DNA from 4 places in the Rhizobium pantanalense genome. Region 4 is predicted to be linked to each of the others. Evidence: predicted binding sites of a transcription regulator. Region 4 holds the regulator's gene; each other region holds the start of a gene.
What was found. Region 4 encodes PhoB, which activates phosphate uptake and scavenging genes when phosphate is short. Its sites were predicted from a motif close to TGTCATNNANCTGTCAT; they were not measured.
Positions count from the first base shown of each region.

Region 1: the regulator PhoB is predicted to act here: its motif matches at 2,123-2,139, upstream of phnF (phosphonate metabolism transcriptional regulator PhnF).
Region 2: the regulator PhoB is predicted to act here: its motif matches at 2,799-2,815, upstream of PH558_RS15255 (esterase-like activity of phytase family protein).
Region 3: the regulator PhoB is predicted to act here: its motif matches at 2,850-2,866, upstream of olsB (l-ornithine N(alpha)-acyltransferase).

Region 1 covers NZ_JAQJCH010000014.1:79,973-84,851, reverse strand. The annotation lists gene PH558_RS29170 (carbon-phosphorus lyase complex subunit) at 1-947, opposite strand, end outside; gene phnH (phosphonate C-P lyase system protein PhnH) at 951-1,577, opposite strand; gene phnG (phosphonate C-P lyase system protein PhnG) at 1,577-2,053, opposite strand; gene phnF (phosphonate metabolism transcriptional regulator PhnF) at 2,155-2,889, shown strand; gene PH558_RS29150 (2,3-bisphosphoglycerate-dependent phosphoglycerate mutase) at 3,080-3,715, opposite strand; gene dapB (4-hydroxy-tetrahydrodipicolinate reductase) at 3,838-4,662, opposite strand; gene PH558_RS29140 (ABC transporter ATP-binding protein) at 4,677-4,879, opposite strand, start outside.
Region 2 covers NZ_JAQJCH010000005.1:233,202-238,080, forward strand. The annotation lists gene glmS (glutamine--fructose-6-phosphate transaminase (isomerizing)) at 43-1,869, shown strand; gene PH558_RS15250 (DUF502 domain-containing protein) at 2,047-2,748, shown strand; gene PH558_RS15255 (esterase-like activity of phytase family protein) at 2,987-4,474, shown strand; gene recG (ATP-dependent DNA helicase RecG) at 4,517-4,879, opposite strand, start outside.
Region 3 covers NZ_JAQJCH010000003.1:244,174-249,052, forward strand. The annotation lists gene PH558_RS10590 (NADP-dependent malic enzyme) at 1-430, shown strand, start outside; gene PH558_RS10595 (adenylate/guanylate cyclase domain-containing protein) at 508-1,917, shown strand; gene olsB (l-ornithine N(alpha)-acyltransferase) at 1,923-2,801, opposite strand; gene PH558_RS10605 (PAS domain-containing hybrid sensor histidine kinase/response regulator) at 3,033-4,879, opposite strand, start outside.
Region 4 covers NZ_JAQJCH010000003.1:139,872-144,750, reverse strand. The annotation lists gene pstA (phosphate ABC transporter permease PstA) at 1-119, shown strand, start outside; gene pstB (phosphate ABC transporter ATP-binding protein PstB) at 135-950, shown strand; gene phoU (phosphate signaling complex protein PhoU) at 1,002-1,715, shown strand; gene phoB (phosphate regulon transcriptional regulator PhoB) at 1,747-2,430, shown strand; gene PH558_RS10065 (GcrA family cell cycle regulator) at 2,624-3,151, opposite strand; gene PH558_RS10060 (aspartate aminotransferase family protein) at 3,577-4,776, shown strand; gene argF (ornithine carbamoyltransferase) at 4,851-4,879, shown strand, end outside.

The sequences.
Region 1 (4,879 bases), on a different contig from region 4:
ATGACGAATTCCTCGTCCTGGGCCGGCGCAACGATGTCTTCGCCGAGCTCCTCGGCGCGCAGCGCGCGGTCGACCAGCGACATCGCCATCGCCTTGCGCTCGCTCTGGCCGAAGACTAGGCCGTAGCCCCGGGTGAACTGCGGCGGTGCCTTGGCCGAACCCTTGAACTGGTTGACCATCTGGCATTCGGTCACCTGGATGCGGCCGAGCGAGACGGCAAAGCCGAGTTCCGGTATGTCGAATTCGACTTCAACTTCGCCGATGCGGATTTCGCCGGTGAAGGGGTGGGTGCGGCCGTAACCGCGCTGCGTCGAATAGCCGAGAGCCAGCAGAAAGCCTTCGTCGCCGCGGGCGAGCGCCTGCAGGCGAAGGTCGCGGGTCATCGGGAATTCCAATGGTTCGCGCGTGAGGTCGCCGATCTCGTGATCGACCGGCATGGTGCCATCGCCTTCGATCAGCCCTTCCTGATCGAGGATTTCGGAAACGCGCATCACGCGGCCGTCTTCGGCCGGGCGCTGCATCGGCTCGTCCACCGGCTCGTCAGTCAGGAGGCTCGGGTCGAGCAGGCGGTGAGTGTAGTCGAAGGTCGGGCCGAGAAGCTGGCCGCCGGGCAAGTCCTTATAGGTCGCGGAGATGCGGCGCTCGATCTTCATTGCTGAAGTGTCGAGCGGCTGGGAATAGCCAAAGCGCGGCAGCGTCGTGCGGTAGGCTCTGAGCAGGAAGATCGCTTCGATCATGTCGCCACGCGCCTGGCGAACGGCAAGTGCGGCCAGCGTCCGGTCATAGAGCGAGGCCTCGGCCATCACGCGATCGACGGCGAGTGCGAGCTGCGCGACGATCTGGTCGATACCGACGGCCGGCAGCGAGCGGTCCCCACGGCGACGGTCGGCCAGCAGCCGGTGAGCATTGGCGATGGCGGCTTCGCCGCCCTTTACGGCAACATACATATGTTACATCTCCGTCGCAGTGATTTTGGTGGTGCGCGGCAGGCAAAGGAATTGCCGGCCCGCCGTCAGGATGAGATCGACGCCGCGCGGGAAAAGGGCGCGATTGTCGTTCCAGATGCGCAGCAGCGCATCCGGTAAGCCGATTGGCGCAATCATGGTGATGTCCTTGATCCCAGGGCCGGAAAGCGCCAGGTCCTTACCGCCTTCCAGGCTTTCGATCTCAAGCACAATGGTCGTGGAACGGTCCGGATATTCCTGGGTGCCGATGCCGAACTGGCTGAAGGAGGAAAGCGCCATACCGGCTTCGATGAAGGCGAACTGCGCCTCCAGCCGTTCCGAAATGACGGGTGCTCCGGTATGGAAGGCCAGCCATTCCGGCAGGCTCGATCTTGCCAGGCTGTTGGAGAGCCAGACCGGCGTGTCGTGATCGCAAAGGGTGAGGCCGATGGCGCCGGCGGCAACACCGAGCGGAGCGGGCGGCGCGACGTCGGCCGCAACGGTCTGCAGGGTGCCCGGACGTGCCATGGCATCCATCGTCATCTTGAAGACGCTTTGGGCGTCAAAGACCGGATCGGTGAAACCGCCGGTCAAGGCTTCGTTGCCGAAGGTCGGAGTGCTGGAAAGGCTCATCAATCTTCTCCGCGAACCATGGTAAAGAAATCGACGCGGGTTGCTGCCGTCTCTTCGGCGCGCTTGCGGTCATATTCGGCGATACGCTCCGTAACCGGCTGCAGAAGAGCCTTTTCGACGAAATCCTTCGTGGCCGATTGCTGCCAGAGTGCATCGAAGATGGCCGAAAGCCGGGCCTTTTCACGATCCGTGCCAAGTGCGTGCGCATGGCCGATCGTGTTCGATGCCAGCCGGACGGTAGCGCGTGTCACCGTGACTTCGCCGAGATTGAAGGGGGAGCCGCCGCCGCCGATGCGGCCGCGTACCATGACGAGCCCGGTCTCGGGGCCGCGCACCGGCTGTACCGTCGGCTTGCTCGGCAATGCTTCCCAGGCCGCCTCTAGCTCGTCGCGTTCTGCCTGCGCCAAAAGATCGGCGACTCGCTTGCGTTCCCGACGCTCTTGTGCCGCCGCTTCCTGCCTTTGTGCTGAATTCATCGCGCCTTCCTCTAAATGTCTATTGATATAGACAACCATACAAGATAGTTTTATATTTATTAGTGAGTCGTGACAAGCGTGTGACAGGGCAAGTGGGCGAAATGGCAGGGCAGAAGATACAGAGGCAGACGGGCGTGGCGCTCTGGCGGCAGATTGCCGATCGCATTCGCACCTCGATCAATCACGGCGACTTCGACGAGACGGGCATGGTGCCGCCGGAAACGGTGCTGGCGCTGCAGTTCGGCGTGAACCGGCATACGATCCGGAGCGCGCTCGCGGCGTTGGCGCAGGAGGGGATCGTCCGGGCCGTGCAGGGGCGGGGAACGCTCATCGAGCGCAAGGAGCGGCTGAGTTTTCCGATTTCAAGGCGCACGCGCTTTTCACAAGGGATCGGCGATCAGGTGCGCGAGACCCGCAGCGTATTGCTTGCATCGGGCGAAGAGGTCGCCAGCGCCGAATTGGCCAAACAGTTCAAGGTCAAGACGGGCACGCCGCTAATAAGGCTCGAAACGCTCGGCCAGGCGGATCACCGTCCGGTATCGCGCGCAACAAGCTGGTTTCCGGCGGATCGGTTCGGTGATATCGCCGAGGTCTATCGGACGACCGGTTCGATCACCAAGGCATTCAAGGAGCTTGGCGTTTTGGATTACGTCCGTATCGTCACCGAGATTACCGCCACGCATGCCGATGAAGGCGATCTCGCCGATCTGCAGCTATCCCCGGGCGCCATTGTTCTCGTTGCCCAGGCGCTGAACGCGGATCTCGATAATGTCCCGGTGCAATATTCGATCTCGCGCTTCGCCGCGGACAGGGTGCGTTTCACCGTTGAGAATTGAGGCTGGGGGGCCAGCCCCTCATCTGGCCTGTCGGCCACCTTCTCCCCGCTGGCGGGGAGAAGGGGAAAGACGCGCTCTCCGTCGCATCGCAATCCCGTAGGAATCGGGAGTTTTGGAAGAGCTAGTCCCCTCTCCCCGCAGGCGGGGAGAGGGCTAGGGTGAGGGGCTTTTCAGCCCTAGTGACTTGCGCTCAATGCGCGCCGGACATGTCGCCGAGGACTTCTTTCGAGGCGACGGTGGAATCGGCCTTGAGCTTGTAGACCATCGGCACGCCGGTCGCGAGGTTGAGCTCCAGGATCTGCGCCTTGCTCAGGCGATCGAGAACCATGACGAGCGAGCGCAGCGAATTGCCGTGCGCCGCGACCAGCACGTTCTGGCCGGCAAGCACGCGCGGCAGGATTTCGGTGAGGTAATAGGGCCAGACGCGGGCACCCGTATCGCGCAGGCTTTCGCCACCGGGCGGCGGGACGTCGTAGGAGCGGCGCCAGATGTGAACCTGCTCTTCGCCCCACTTGGCGCGGGCGTCATCCTTGTTGAGGCCGGAGAGATCGCCATAGTCGCGCTCGTTCAGCGCCTGATCCCTAATCGTTTCGAGGCCGGGCTGGCCGATTTCATCCAGGATGATCTTCAACGTGTGCTGGGCACGCGTCAGGGCCGAGGTGAAGGCGATGTCGTACTTGATGCCATAATCGGCCAGAGCCTTGCCGCCGGTCTTGGCTTCTTCGACGCCAAGCGCCGTCAGATCGGGATCCTTCCAGCCGGTGAAGAGATTCTTCAAATTCCAGTCGCTCTGGCCATGGCGAACGAGGACGAGAGTACCGCTCATAATATTTCTCCCTGATGAAGCAATTCCAAGAAAAGTGTGTAGCGGTTTTCCGTCCGGAATTGCGAGACAATAAAAGGATGGAGCGGTTCGGCAGTTTCCTGCCGAACCGCTCCAGGTTCGGATCAACGTGTGGAGAGCCCGAGGACATCGAGCATGGAATAGAGACCGGGTTTCTTGTCGCGCGCCCAAAGCGCGGCCTGCAGCGCGCCGCGGGCAAACAGCGACCGGTCGCCGGCATTGTGCGACAGCGTCAGCCGTTCGCTTTCGCTGGCGAAGATCACCGAATGATCGCCGACCACGCCGCCGCCGCGCAGGGTTGCAAAGCCGATCGTGCCGGCGGGACGCGCACCGGTATGGCCGTCGCGAACGCGAACGGAATTGTCGTTGAGATCGATGCCGCGGCCCTTCGCCGCTGCCTGGCCGAGCAGGAGTGCCGTGCCCGAGGGGGCATCGACCTTGTGGCGATGATGCATCTCCAGCACCTCGATATCCCAGTCATTCGAGGGGAGTGCCCGCGCCGCCTGTTCGACGAGCACGCTCAGAAGGTTGATGCCGAGGCCCATATTGCCCGATTTGACGATGCGGGCATGGCGCGCGGCGGCCTTGAACTTCGCCTCATCCTCATCCGAACATCCGGTCGTGCCGATGATGTGGACGATGCGCGCCTGCGCGGCAAGCCCTGCAAAAGTGACGCTGGTTGCCGGCGTCGTGAAATCGATAACGCCTTCGGCATGAAGGAAAGCGGAAAGCGGATCGTCGGTGACGGGAACGCCGATCGGTCCAAGCCCGGCGATCTCGCCGGCATCCTTGCCGATGAAGGCGGAGTCGGGGCGGGCGACGGCAGCGTGCAGGACTACACCCTCGGTCGCGTGGATGATGCGGATGAGAGCTTGTCCCATGCGGCCTGCCGCGCCAACCACCACCAGCTTCATCGCATCGTCGCTCATGTCGTCTCTATCGTCTATTTGCGGGAATTGCTTGAAATCGCCGGTAGCTGCAGGTTGTTGAGCCGAGCGTAGAGGCCATTGTCTGATGTCGCAAGCGTCTCATGATTGCCTTCTTCGACAACACGGCCGTTCTGCATGACGACGATCTTCTCGGCGCGGACAACCGTCGACAGGCGGTGTGCGATGACGACGACCGTGCGGCCGCTCATCGCTTCTT
Region 2 (4,879 bases), on a different contig from region 4:
TTAGGACTTGCCCTCATTATCTGAGGCCAGACGGAGAGTTGTATGTGCGGCATTGTTGGGATCGTCGGAACGAAGCCGGTGGCGGACCGCCTGGTGGATGCACTGCGGCGGCTCGAATATCGCGGTTATGATTCGGCCGGTGTTGCGACGATCCATGACGGCGTGATGGATCGCCGCCGCGCGGAGGGAAAGCTCTTCAATCTGGAAAAGCGTCTCGAGTCGGATCCTTTGCCCGGTACGACGGGCATTGCGCACACGCGCTGGGCAACGCACGGCGTTCCGAATGAAACCAATGCCCATCCGCATTTCGTCGAAGGCGTTGCAGTCGTTCATAACGGCATTATCGAGAACTTCTCCGAGCTGCGTGAAGAGCTGAGGGCCGAAGGCCAGGAGTTCGCCTCGCAGACGGATACGGAAGTCGTCGCCCATCTATTGGCGAAATACGTTCGCGAGGGCCTAGACGCACGTTCGGCCATGCTGAAAATGCTGAACCGCGTGACGGGTGCCTACGCGTTGGCCGTGATGTTTCAAAACGATCCCGGCACGCTGATGGCGGCGCGTTCCGGCCCGCCGCTTGCCGTCGGTTACGGCAAGGGCGAGATGTTCCTTGGCTCGGATGCCATCGCACTTGCGCCTTTTACCAACGAAATCACCTATCTTGTCGATGGCGACTGCGCCATCGTCACCCATGCCGGGGCGACCATTCTCGATTTCAGTGGCCAGGAAGTGAGCCGGCCGCGGCAGATTTCCCAGGCGACCGCCTACGTGGTCGACAAGGGCAACCACCGCCACTTCATGGAAAAGGAAATCTACGAGCAGCCGGAGGTCATCTCGCATGCGCTGAGCCATTACGTTGATTTCACCAGCCATCGCGTGCGCCCGGGTGTCTCGACGATCGATTTCGGCGGCGTGTCCGGCCTCGCGATTTCGGCTTGCGGCACCGCCTATCTTGCCGGCTTAATTGGCAAATACTGGTTCGAGCGCTATGCGCGCCTGCCGGTCGAAATCGACGTGGCCTCCGAATTCCGCTATCGCGAAATGCCGTTGTCGCCGTCGCAGGCGGCGCTGTTCATTTCCCAGTCCGGCGAAACCGCGGATACCTTGGCTTCGCTGCGCTATTGCCGGGACAACGGCCTGAAGATCGGCGCCGTGGTCAATGTCAGGGAATCGACCATCGCGCGTGAATCCGACGCGGTGTTTCCGATCCTGGCAGGTCCCGAGATCGGCGTCGCCTCGACGAAAGCTTTCACCTGCCAGTTAGCGGTTCTCGCATCGCTCGCGATAGGGGCAGGCGTCGCTCGAGGCACGGTCAGCGCCAAGGATGAACAGGAAATGGTGCGCCATCTCGTCGAGATGCCGCGTATCATGGCGAATGTGCTGAATATCATCCAGCCGCAGATGGAAAGCCTGTCGCGCGAAATCTCGAAGTTCAAGGACGTGCTCTATTTGGGTCGCGGCACCAGCTTCCCGCTCGCCATGGAAGGCGCGCTTAAGTTGAAGGAAATCTCTTATATCCACGCCGAAGGCTATGCAGCTGGCGAGTTGAAGCACGGGCCGATCGCACTGATCGACGAGAATATGCCCGTCATCGTCATTGCTCCGCATGACCGCTTCTTCGACAAGACCGTTTCCAACATGCAGGAAGTGGCGGCGCGCGGCGGCCGAATCATCTTCATCACGGATGAGCTTGGCGCGGCAGCCTCGACGTTGCCGACCATGGCGACGATCACCTTGCCCGTCGTTGATGAGATCATCGCGCCAATCATATTCTCGCTGCCGATTCAATTGCTTGCCTATCATACTGCCGTCTTCATGGGCACGGACGTCGATCAGCCGCGCAATCTCGCCAAATCGGTCACCGTGGAATAGGACAACTTCCGTCCCGCATTTGCTGTCACGTCGTCGTGAGTTGGGCGTTTGTTCGGCTCGCGAACGCGGCTGGCGGGTTGTATGCCGCGCTGATTTCTGGCACGATTCCTATACTGAGATGGTGGGGAGGATTTGCCTGAAAGCGGTAGGCGGCGGAACGGAGTTTTCGAGCGGCGAATGACTGAAAAACTCATCAAAATGTCCGTAACCACGCGGATCAGAAACAATTTCCTGGCCGGCCTGATTATCTGCGCTCCGATCGCCATTACACTGTGGCTGACCTGGTCCGTCGTCCATTGGGCCGATAGCTGGGTTCGCCCTTATATTCCCGCGCGCTACGATCCCGAAAGCTATCTGAACTTCGCCGTTCCCGGTACCGGCCTGGTGATCGCGATGATCTTCATCACGATCGTCGGCTTTCTGGCCAAGAACCTGATCGGTCAGAGCATCGTCCGCTTCGGAGAATCGATCGTCAACCGCGTGCCGCTGGTGCGGACCATCTATAAGAGCGTCAAACAGATCTTCGAGACTGTGTTGAAAGAGCAGGGCACATCCTTCAAGAAGGTCGGGCTGATCGAATATCCAAGCCCGGGCCTCTGGTCCATGGTGTTCATATCGACCGATGCCAAGGGTGAGATTGCTTCGAAATTCAACGCCATGGGGCAGGACATGGTGGCGGTCTTCCTGCCGCCGACGCCCGTGCCGACGGCCGGCTTCCTTGTCTTCGTTCCGCGCGAAAAGATCACCGTGCTCAATATGAGCCCTGAAGATGGCGCCAAGCTGTTGATCTCGGGTGGCCTTGTGTCGCCGGAATACAAGGAAGAACTGCTGGCAACAAAGAGCTTGCGTCCACAGGTCCCGATGAAATCTTTGAGCTAAATTGCTCATCTTCCAATGGTTGGATCAATAGCTTCGCGTTCTGCGCGAACTGTCATGCCTCTATCATATTGACGCCTTAGATCGTCTGTCGGGGCAGATAATCGCATGTATCTCAACATCGAATGTTCGGGGCACGGGCGCCGAGCTGCGGCTCTTCAACGCGGTCCGCAAACAGGCGGGAGATGGATGTCGTTGCCTTCACAAAGGTTTTTATCAGGAGGATATTATCTTGAGATATATGCGTTCGAAGAGCTTGCCGCTGCTGTCGGCGGCGGTTGCCACATTTGTTTTCACGGCACCGATGCTGGCGCTGGCGGATAATTCCGTGACGGTTGAAGGCGTGACGCTGGTCAACAAGGGCCGCGTCGCGGTCGGCCGTATACCGGCCAATCTGCGCGACAAGTTCGGTGAAACCTTCGGTTCCGGTTCGGGCATGTCGATCGATGGCAAGAGCTGGGTTCGCAATGCCGACGGCAGCTATAACGGTTCTCTGTGGCTGCTGCCGGACCGCGGCTACAATGTCGCCGGCACCACCGATTACCGCGCGCGTCTCAACACCCTCGATATCAAGCTGACGCCGGTTGCTCCCGGTGCGACGCCTCCAGCCGGCCAGGAACAGTCAGGCCTCGAAGGCAAGCTCGCCGATACGCTGCTGTTAAGAGACAACAAGGGCAACGAAACCACCGGCCTTGACCCCGCCAACGGCGTTCGCCAGGCGGAAGGCGGTATGCCGCTTTTGCCGCAGGCACCGAACGGCAAGATCTCGCTCGATAACGAAGCCATTGCCCGGCTGCCGGATGGTTCGATGTTCATCAGCGATGAATACGGTCCCTATATCTACCGCTTCTCGGCGGATGGGCGGATGATCTCGGCCACGGCTCCGCCGGCCGCGCTTCTGCCGATGCGCAAGGGCCTCGTGAATTTTTCCTCGAACAATCCCGGTCCCGGCGAAGCCGCGCCCGATCCGAAGGATCCGACCAGCGGGCGCCAAAATAATCAGGGCTTCGAAGGCATGTCCCTGACGCCGGACGGCAAGTTCCTGATCGTCGTGCTTCAGTCCGCGACTCGCCAGGATGGCGGAGATTCCAGCTCGACGCGGCAGAACACCCGCGCGCTGGTTTACGATGCCACCGATCTCGATCATCTGAAACTGGTGCACGAATATGTCGTGCCTCTGCCGGTCTTCACCAATGACAAGGGCAAGACGGCCGTCGCTGCCCAAAGCGAAATCGTGGCGCTCTCACCGACAAGCTTCCTGATGCTGGCGCGCGACAGCAACAATGGCTATGGCCAGAAGGGCGACAAGTCGCTCTATCGCAGCATTGTGGCCGTCGACGTGTCCGCTGCCACCGATATTGCCGGCGGCAAGTTCGACGGCGACACGGCGGTCGCGCCGAAGGGCGTTCTTGATCCTTCAGTCAAGCCGGCGGCAGTCAGCAATTTCATCGATATCAACGATAGCGCCGATCTAGCGCGCTTTGGTCTGCATAACGGCGCGCCGAACGACCGCAACAACCTCTCGGAAAAATGGGAGGCCATGTCGATCGTCAGCGTTCAGGATCCGAAGCTGCCCGACGATTACTTCCTGTTCGTCGCCAATGACAACGACTTCATCACCCAGGATGGTTTCCAGGTTGGAGCCGCCTACAAAGATGATAGCGGCGCCGATGTCGATACCATGTTCCAGGTATTCCAGGTCACCATTCCAGGCCTCGCAGCTAAGTGATCTCTTGAAACAGGGATGGGCGCAGTCGCTGCGCCCATTCACTCAGCCTGCTCGCAGGAAGCGGATCGCCTCGTCACGGCGGAAAAGGTATAGCAGGGTGCGAACGGCTGCGCCACGCTCGCTGGTCAGCTCCGGATCGCGCTCGATGAGATAGGCTGCGTCCTTGCGGGCGATTTCCAGAAGATCGGCATGGGCTTCCAGGCTGGCGATGCGGAAGCCTGGTGTGCCGGACTGGCGCGTGCCGAGAAGCTCGCCTTCGCCGCGCAGCTTCAAATCCTCCTCGGCAATGCGGAAGCCGTCTTCCGTCTCGCGCATGATCGACAGCCGCGCATGCCCGGTTTCGCCAAGCGGCCCTTTGTAGAGCAGAATGCAGGTCGAGGCTTCGTCGCCACGTCCGACGCGGCC
Region 3 (4,879 bases), 100 kb from region 4:
CGAGGAAGCTGCCGGCTTCGCACGGCGCATGGGCTATGAGCCGCGCGTCGCCATGCTTGCTTATTCCACCTTCGGCCATCCCCCGGGCGAACGTTCCGAGCGGGTGCGTGAGGCGGTGAATATTCTTGACAAACGCTACGTCAATTTCGAATTCGATGGCGAAATGGCCGCCGACGTGGCGCTGGACCGCAAGCTCATGGAAAACCTCTATCCCTTCTCGCGGCTTTCCGGACCGGCAAACGTGCTTGTCATGCCCGCCTTCCACTCTGCGGCGATTTCCACCAAGATGCTGCAGGAACTCGGCGGCTCCACGGTGATCGGGCCGCTGCTCGTCGGCCTCGACAAGCCGGTGCAGATTACTTCCATGGGGGCTAAGGATTCCGACATCGTCAACATGGCCGCTATCGCGGCCTATGGTGCGGGGTCGTAGGCGCCACCTCATGAAACTGCGCCGGAGACCCAACAAAGGTGATGGGCTCCCGTATAAATTCGGTGTAAAATGCTTGAATGGGTGAAGCTCAGGTCTTGTTCGGAGTCCTGCGCCATTCAGCGCAGGCGGATATCGTCGATGCTATCGAGCGGCTCGTCCTTGAGGCACCCGACCGCAAGCTCAACCGTGTGAATGCACTGGCCTTCGCGGCCGCGCACGGTTTCGAGCAAGAACAGACCGTCAATGCCTTCTTGCACGCATCGCGCCTTGGCCTGTTCGAGATGTCGTGGAATGTTCTTTGCCCCGGCTGCGGCGGGGTATTGGATGCCAATACCTCGCTGAAAACCGTGCAAAGCGACACCTATAACTGCACGCTTTGCGCAGCCGGCTACGAGCCGACGCTCGACGAGATGGTGGAAGTCACCTTCACCGTCAGCCCACGCGTGCGCCACATAGAAGCGCACAACCCACACGACCTGCCGCCGCTCGAATATTTCCGCCAGATCTATTGGGGTTCCGGCATCGACCTTCCAGATGAAGGATATGAAGAGAAGGTCGATCAGTTCGTGTTGGAATCCCTGGAACTGCCGCCCGGCGAAAAAGCCGTGATATCGCTTCAATTGCCGGCGGAATTTACCATCATCTTCGAGCCTGTCACGCATGCGGCGCAATTTCTCGATGTGAAGGGAGAGCCGTCTAGGGAAAGGCAGACCCTCTCCATCGTTTTCGATCGCATGCACCGGCACAGCGAGGCCATAGAATTGAGACCCGGCCCGCTACGCATCCAGATGGAGAACCACACGGACCTTCGTGTGCTGCCATCGATCTGCGTGGCAAATGACGCCCTTCACACATTGCTGGGACAACGCCGGCCATTTCTGACCGCCAAGCACCTGCTTTCCAACCAGACCTTCCGCGACATCTATCGCACGGACACGATCGACATAGATCAGCGACTGAAGATCACCAGCCTCACCTTTCTGTTTACCGACCTGCGCGGTTCGACCGAATTATACGAAAGGGTCGGCGATCTCGCTGCCTTCGATCTGGTGAAGACGCATTTCGGCATCCTGCACGAGATCGTGGCGGCGGAGGCGGGTGCCGTCGTCAAGACGATCGGCGATGCGGTCATGGCAACGTTCCCTACGCCGGATCGGGCGCTCACCGCGGCGATGCGGATGCGCGAGGCCATGCTCAGCCTCAATAATGAGCGCGGCAATGACGATCTTCTTCTGAAAATCGGCATCCATGAGGGGCCGTGCATTGCGGTCAGCCTGAACGAACGGCAGGATTATTTCGGGCAGACGGTCAATATCGCATCCCGCGTCCAGCATCTCGCCACATCACGGGAGATCTTCGCCACCAGCTCGGTGCTCGACCATCCCCGCGCCGCCGAACTGATGACAAAACGCGGCCTCACCCCGCAATCGCATCATGTCGCGCTGCGCGGTATCACCGATGCAATCGATATTTTCGCGATTCCTTAATATTATCAGCTGGCGAAGCGACCGGCATCCGCGCCGTAATAATTCACGTAGCGGTCGGAAATGCTGGCGATCGGAAGGACGATCAGAACATCCGTTGTGTTGAAGGCATGATCGACGACAGCGGTCGAGCCGACCATGGCGCCGAGACGCAGATAGCCCTTGATCAAAGGCGGCAGCGACATCAGTGCCTTTTTCGGATTGATAGCCTCGACTGGCATCAGGTCCATGTTGCGGGCAAGCGACGGCAGTGCGCCGACTGCCCATTCGTCCTTGGCGAGGACATTATGGTAGAGGAAGGACAGGGCCAGAGCGTGCTGTTCCGGCAGGATGCCGGGGAAGGACGCGCAGCCGAACATGGCACCCATGCCATGCTTCAGCGCATAGGCCCAATTCCCCTGCCAGAGCAGTTCCACCGTGCGCTTGGTGCGATAATCCGGCAGCACGCAGGAGCGGCCGAGTTCCATGAAGCGCTTGTCGGGATGACGGGCAAGCAGCGCGTCGATGTCGAATTCCGACGAGGAATAGAAGCCGCCATTCGCTATGGCCACTTCCTGGCGCAGCAGGCGATAGGTGCCGACGATCTGGTCTTCCGGATCACCTTCAAGCGAACGGTCCAGCACCAGAAGATGGTCGCAAATGCTGTCCCAGCTGTCGACATCGCGCTGACGACGCATGGCGTCAGCCGGCAATTGCGCGTTCATCTCCTCGACGAAAACGCGGTAGCGTACGGCCTGAGCGGCATCGATTTCGCGCGCCGTGCGGGCAAGGCGCGTTTCGAGATTTCCGATGCGTCCGAGCACATCGCTGGCAACCGGCTCAACCGTTGCCTTTGAAGACTGAACCATTTCGCCCTGAGCTTCGCGATTCAAAATTTCGATGGACATGGCGATTCTCCCCCTGCGGGCCGATATAGCGCCATAAACCAAATTCGTGCGACAGGAAAGTGACACGCAGCTTGGCTAAATGCAAGAACCGTGCCCATTGCAAATTTCGAACAGGCGCACCGTCCCCAACTTAGCTGCCCACAAATGCCCCTGGTTGAGCCTTCTTTCCAGCTTCTATCGAACATTGATAAGCCGGCTTCTTGTTCCTCATCCGAAGATCGGCATTAATTTTCAGGCGCGTTCGAAAACCGATCTGGATAGGCCGTTCAGCACCGTCTTCAGCTTCTCTGGATCCACAGGTTTGACGATGACGGCATCGGCGCCAGCCAGCAGCGCCTGACGGCGGATTGAATCGCGGCTGTCTGCGGTCAATACAACGATCGGGAGCGCCGGCAGACCTTGCCTGCGTTCCTGGGCTCGCAACTGCGCAAGCACGGCCGCACCCGTGCCGCCCGGCATATTGAAATCCGTCACCAGCAGCTCCGGTCGCGTTTCGGCCTTTTCGATGCGGGCTCGAAGGCCGTCGAAATCCTCGACGAGGCGAACCCTGTGGCCGGCCTTGGACAGCATGGCCCGAACCAGCATCGCATTGACCGGGTCATCCTCGCCGAGCAGGATATCGAGCGCACGGTCCTCCTCCGCCTCCGGCGTCGTTATGCCGATCTCGGAGACGGCTTCGATCAAGGCTTCGCGTCTTTCCATGCCGCGCATGCGGCCTCTCAGCACATCGATCAGCGACTGCTCGCGCAGCGGACGGATGAGCCAGGCGTCGAAGAGATCGAGGGGATGAGTGTTGCGCTCCTCGGGATTGACGAGGAAGATCTTGCGCAGCCGGGGCACCGCAAGCGCATTTCCCTCGCTGAAATACCAGGGCGCCATGCGATGGTCGACGATGAGATCCGTCCATACCCCACCCTCGCCCATCGGGAAGGATGACAGCAGATCGTCCATATCACTCGGGCCGATCAGCCTGCAGCGGCCGCCGAGCGTCTGTATGGTCCGCATGATGGCCGTACTTGCGGCGCCTTCGGGGGCAAGCAGCAGGATACGGGAGCCCCGGAGCATGGTATTGCGCCGGTCATTTCCATTCTCTCCTGCAACGAGGCCGACCGGGAAGGAAATGACGAACTCGCTGCCCTTGCCGCGCTCACTCGCAACGCTGAGCCCGCCGCCGAATTCGCGCAGGATGCGGGCGGAGATGGCAAGGCCAAGGCCGGTGCCGGCGCTTCTTTCCACTGTGGTACCGGCCTGCTCGAACTCACCGAAGACGCGGGCCTGCTCCTCCTCGGTCATGCCCGGACCGCTATCGCGCACCGAGATCGTCAAATCCCGGCCATGGAGATCGACGCTGACAAGAACGCCACCGGTCTGCGTGAACTTCACCGCGTTGCCGATAACATTAAACAGGATCTGACGCAGACGGGCGGGATCGAATTCCAAGGTCTCAGGAACATCGGCCGCAACACTTGCAGCTATTTCTATGCCCTTTTCGTGAGCTCGGTGGGCAAGCATCTCGATGACGCCTTCCAGCAACGGCCGCAAAGTCTCCTGGCGTGGATGCAACTGGAAGCGACCGACTTCGATCGTGGAGAAATCCAAGAGATCTTCAACCAACTGCACCAGCGCGTGGCCCGACTGGCGAATGCCGGCGAGATAATTTGCCTGCTCCAGGGTCAGCGGGGTCTGTGCAAGGAGATGGTTCATACCGAGAATACCCGACAGCGGCGTGCGGATCTCGTGGCTGACGGTGGCGAGCAGGCGGGATTTGGCGGCGCTGTTATACTCGGCCTTCAGTCTGGCGTCTTCGCGCAGGCGCGCAGCCTGGCGCTCCTCCGTCACATCGCGCGCGATGCTCTGTATGCATAATTGGCCGTTCGCCGCATCGCGGAACATGACATCGTGCCAGGCGAAGATGCGCAGCCCCTCAGGGGTTGCGATTTCCGCATCCTGATGCTTCGCGCCGGTGACGGTACGGAATACGAGGCCGGTCTCCTCCAGCGTCAGACCCTCTGGATGCGGCCGGCCGGTCAATCTGCAGAACGTGGCGCTGGCGTAGAGAATCCGCCGGTCGATGCTTC
Region 4 (4,879 bases):
AAGCCGAGCGGGCCTTCGTCGAAAGGACATCCGGCGCCATCATTGTGCTTCTCTTCTTCCTCGTCGCGATGAACATCGGCGCCATCCTGCTGCGCCGCCGCTTCGAGCGGCGCTGGTAAGGGAGGGCGCACGAAATGAACATGATGACGGAAGCCGCCAGCGAAAGAGCCTTGGCCAAGAAGATGACGACGATCCCCTACAAGATGATCGGCCAGGATGTTTCGGTCTATTACGGCCACAAGCGGGCGCTCTTCGACGTCAATCTGAAGATCCGCGCCAATACGGTCACGGCTCTGATCGGCCCTTCAGGCTGCGGCAAGTCCACCTTCCTGCGCTGCCTCAACCGCATGAACGATACGATCGAGACTTGCCGCGTCACCGGCAAGATCACGCTCGACGATCAGGATGTCTACGACGACAGCATTGACGTGGTGGAATTGCGCGCGCGCGTCGGCATGGTCTTCCAGAAGCCCAACCCGTTTCCGAAGTCCATCTATGAGAACGTCGCCTACGGTCCGCGCATCCATGGCCTGCATCGCTCAAAGGCCGATCTCCAGCATATCGTCGAAACAAGCCTGCAGAAGGCCGGTCTCTGGGGTGAGGTGAAGGATCGCCTCCATGACGCCGGCACGAGCTTGTCGGGCGGTCAGCAGCAGCGTCTGTGCATCGCGCGCGCCGTTGCCGTCAGCCCGGAGGTCATCCTGATGGACGAGCCGTGCTCGGCGCTCGATCCGATCGCGACCGCCAAGGTCGAGGATCTCATCCACGAGCTGCGGGAGAATTTCACCATCGTCATCGTGACGCATTCCATGCAGCAGGCAGCCCGCGTCTCGCAGCGTACCGCAATGTTTCATCTCGGCCACCTGGTCGAGGAGAACGACACCGATAAGATGTTCACCAATCCCGACGATTTCCGCACGCAGGATTACATCATGGGCCGTTTTGGTTGATGATGGCAGGCGCGCGGCTCCTTTCACACAGTTCACTTTGAGGATAGAAAAATGGTCTCCACTCACATTCTGTCAGCCTATGACGAAGACCTGAAGTTCCTGACGCGCCGCATTGCTGAAATGGGCGGCCTGGCCGAGCAGATGGTTAGCGACAGCGTACGCGCTCTCGTCAACAGCGACGCGGCTCTGGCCCAGAAAGTCATCTCCGACGACGTGGTTCTCGACCATGCCGAGCGCGAAGTCGGTGACAAGGCGATCGTCACCATCGCCCGCCGCCAGCCGATGGCAGCCGACCTTCGCGAAATCATGGGATCGATCCGCATCGCTTCTGACCTGGAGCGCGTCGGCGATCTCGGAAAGAACACCGCAAAGCGCGTCATCGCCGTGCAGGGCACTGGCGTCCCCCGCCGTCTCGCCCGCGGCATCGAGCATCTCTCCGAACTGGCGCTGAGCCAGCTCAAGGAAGTTCTCGATGTCTACGCGACCCGCTCGCCCGATAAGGCGGTGTCGATCCGCGAACGTGACGAGGAAATCGACGCCATGTACACCTCGCTCTTCCGCGAGATGCTGACCTACATGATGGAAGATCCGCGCAACATCACCACCTGCACGCATCTTCTCTTCTGCGCCAAGAACATCGAGCGCATCGGCGACCACGCCACCAATATCGCCGAGACGATCTATTACATGGCGACAGGTGCTCAGCCCGAAGGCGAGCGCCCGAAGGACGATACCGCCAATACCGTCGGCGCAGTGACGGAATAATCTGGAAGCGAAGAAAGGAGACCATAGGCGCATGGTTCCGAGAGTTGCTGTTGTAGAAGACGAGGAAGCGCTCAGCGTTCTGCTGCGCTACAATCTTGAGGCCGAAGGCTTCGAGGTCGACACGATCCTCAGAGGCGATGAGGCCGAGCTGCGTCTCCAGGAGCGCATCCCCGATCTCCTGATCCTCGACTGGATGCTCCCCGGCGTATCGGGCATCGAGCTCTGCCGCCGGCTGCGTATGCGGCCGGAGACGGAGCGACTGCCGATCATCATGCTGACGGCCCGCGGCGAGGAAAGCGAGCGCGTGCGTGGGCTTTCGACCGGCGCGGACGATTATGTCGTCAAGCCGTTCTCGACGCCGGAGCTGATGGCTCGCGTCAAGGCGATGCTGCGGCGTGCCCGCCCGGAGGTTCTCTCCACGGTGCTGCGCTGCGGCGATATCGAGCTGGACCGAGAAACCCATCGCGTCCACCGCAAGAGCCGCGAAGTACGGCTGGGGCCGACGGAATTCCGCCTGCTGGAATTCCTGATGTCCTCGCCCGGCCGCGTCTTCTCGCGCTCGCAGCTGCTCGACGGCGTATGGGGTCACGATATCTACGTCGACGAACGCACTGTCGACGTCCATGTCGGCCGCCTGCGCAAGGCGCTCAATTTCTCCAATATGCAGGATGTCATCCGCACCGTTCGCGGCGCGGGCTATTCCATGGAAACCTGAGCGGTTTGCCGCTCGGGTATCACTAAAGCATGTCGCGCAAAAGTGCGTAGCGGTTTTGCGAGAACGACATGCGCCAGACGGAAAACCTAAAGCACGGGAAGCGAATCTGAAAGATCGTGACGTGCTTTAAATAGCGGCGGAAATAGAAAAACGGGCCTCGATGGGCCCGTTTCTCATTGTCTTGCTGTGACTTTCAGCCGTTGTTGCGACGGCGGTCATGCACCGGCTGGTATGCCATGCGCTGATGATAGGTGCAGTACGGCGAAGAATCCGGGCTGTCATTGCCGCAGAAGTGGAAGTCGTCCTTCAGCGGGTCGCCGACCGGCCACTTGCAGGTGCGCTCCGTCAGTTCCGTCAGGCCGAGGCGGCGAGAGATCGGAACGACGACGTTCGATGCCGGACGATACTGGATTTCATTGACGGAATCGACCTCGATCTCTTCCTTCAGCATGGTTGCGCCCTGCTGGCGGGCGACGACCGTACGGGTGGCAACGCGCGATCCGTAGGTTGCGGTGCGGGGTGCTGCTGCGCTGCGCTTCGGCGTGCGCGCCGCGGTTGCCGTGCCGCCCGCCTTCGCTCGGCCAGGAAGGTTCAGGCGGTGCACCTTGCCGATGACGGCATTACGGCTCACGCCACCGAGCTGCGCAGCGATCTGGCTGGCGCTCAACCCTTCGGACCATAGCTTTTTCAGCTTCTCGACGCGTTCGTCTGTCCAATTCATGCCCTGTCTCCGCTGTCGCGTTTCCGATGGCAGAATCCCTCACCATTGCCTCGCATGGGAACGAGGCGCGAAACGCTCTAAAATTGTGGTGACTAGTTCCGCCGCATGCAGTCTAGCAATTGCTTTTTAACCTAGTGTGAGGCTGACTCCGTGACAAGAGTCGCGAGAATCTTGAGGAATCGATTTCGAGGTTTTCCCCAACTTGCTGCCCAGGCGTGGCATTTCTGCAATAGGCGCGGCTGAACCTATCTCTTTTGCCCGCAAGCGCTATCTCGCACCTGCTAAAGCGCCAGTTTTGTTGACATCGCGGTGCAAAACATCAATAGTGCCCAGGCCGCCGCAAGGCGGCATTTTTGATTTTTTCGGACCCGTTTCATCAAATGGAAGCGATCGGTCCTTAAAGTTGTGATCGAGGAGATATGGCCATGGCCGAGACCACGCCGCTTTATGACACCTATATGCGCGCTCCGTTACGGTTCGAGCGAGGCGAGGGCGTGTGGCTGGTCACCGAAAATGGCGAGCGCTACCTCGATTTCGCAGCCGGCGTCGCGGTCAACTCGCTCGGTCACGCTCATCCCCATCTCGTCGCCGAATTGAAGGCCCAGGCCGACAAGGTCTGGCATCTGTCCAACCTTTATGAGGTGCCTGGTCAGGAGAAGCTGTCGAAGCGGCTGACGGAAGCGACCTTCGCCGACAAGGTGTTCTTCACCAATTCAGGCGCCGAGGCGCTGGAATGCGCCATCAAGACGGCGCGGCGCTATCAATTCGCCAAGGGGCATCCCGAGAAGTTCCATATCATCACCTTCGAGGGCGCCTTCCACGGCCGCACCATCGCGACCATCGCCGCAGGTGGCCAGGAGAAGTATATCGAGGGCTTCGGGCCTAAGGCACCGGGTTTCGATCAGGTGGAGTTCGGTGATCTCGATGCCGTGCGTGCCGCCATCACGGATGCGACGGCTGCGATCCTGATCGAGCCGGTCCAGGGCGAGGGCGGCATTCGTCCCGCGACCAACGAGTTTCTGCGCGGGCTGCGTGAGATCTGCGATGAGCACGGCCTGCTGCTGATCCTCGACGAAGTACAGTGTGGCGTCGGCCGCACGGGCAAGCTCTTTGCCTACGAATGGGCCGGCATCAAGCCCGATATCATGGCGGTCGCCAAGGGCATCGGCGGTGGCTTCCCGCTCGGTGCGTGCCTTGCGACGGCGGAAGCCGCTTCCGGTATGAAAGCCGGCACACACGGTTCGACTTATGGCGGCAATCCGCTTGCCATGGCAGTCGGCAACGCCGTTCTCGACATCGTGCTTGCCGAAGGCTTCCTGCAGCATGTGCGCGATGTAGCGCTGGTGTTCCGCCAGGGGCTCGCCTCGCTCAAGGATCGCTTCCCGGATATCATCGAGGACGTTCGCGGCGAAGGCCTGATGCTTGGTGTCAAGGCGGCCATCCCGCAGGCGGAGCTGCTGCAGGCGATCCGCGCCGAGCATTTGCTTGGCGTGCCGGCTGGCGATAACGTCATCCGCCTGCTGCCGCCGCTGGTCGTCACGGCCGAAGAAGCGCGCGAAGGTCTCGCTCGCCTGGAGCGTGCTGCCGAGCGTGCGCGCGCTGCCCGCGTCAAAAAATCGGCTTAAGCTTATCGCCCGCATTTGGGGGCGTTCCTGCCCCTCGCGGGCGTTATTGTTTTTTCTGAAGTACAGGTAAGGACATGGCTTCTCCGAAACACTTTCTCGACCT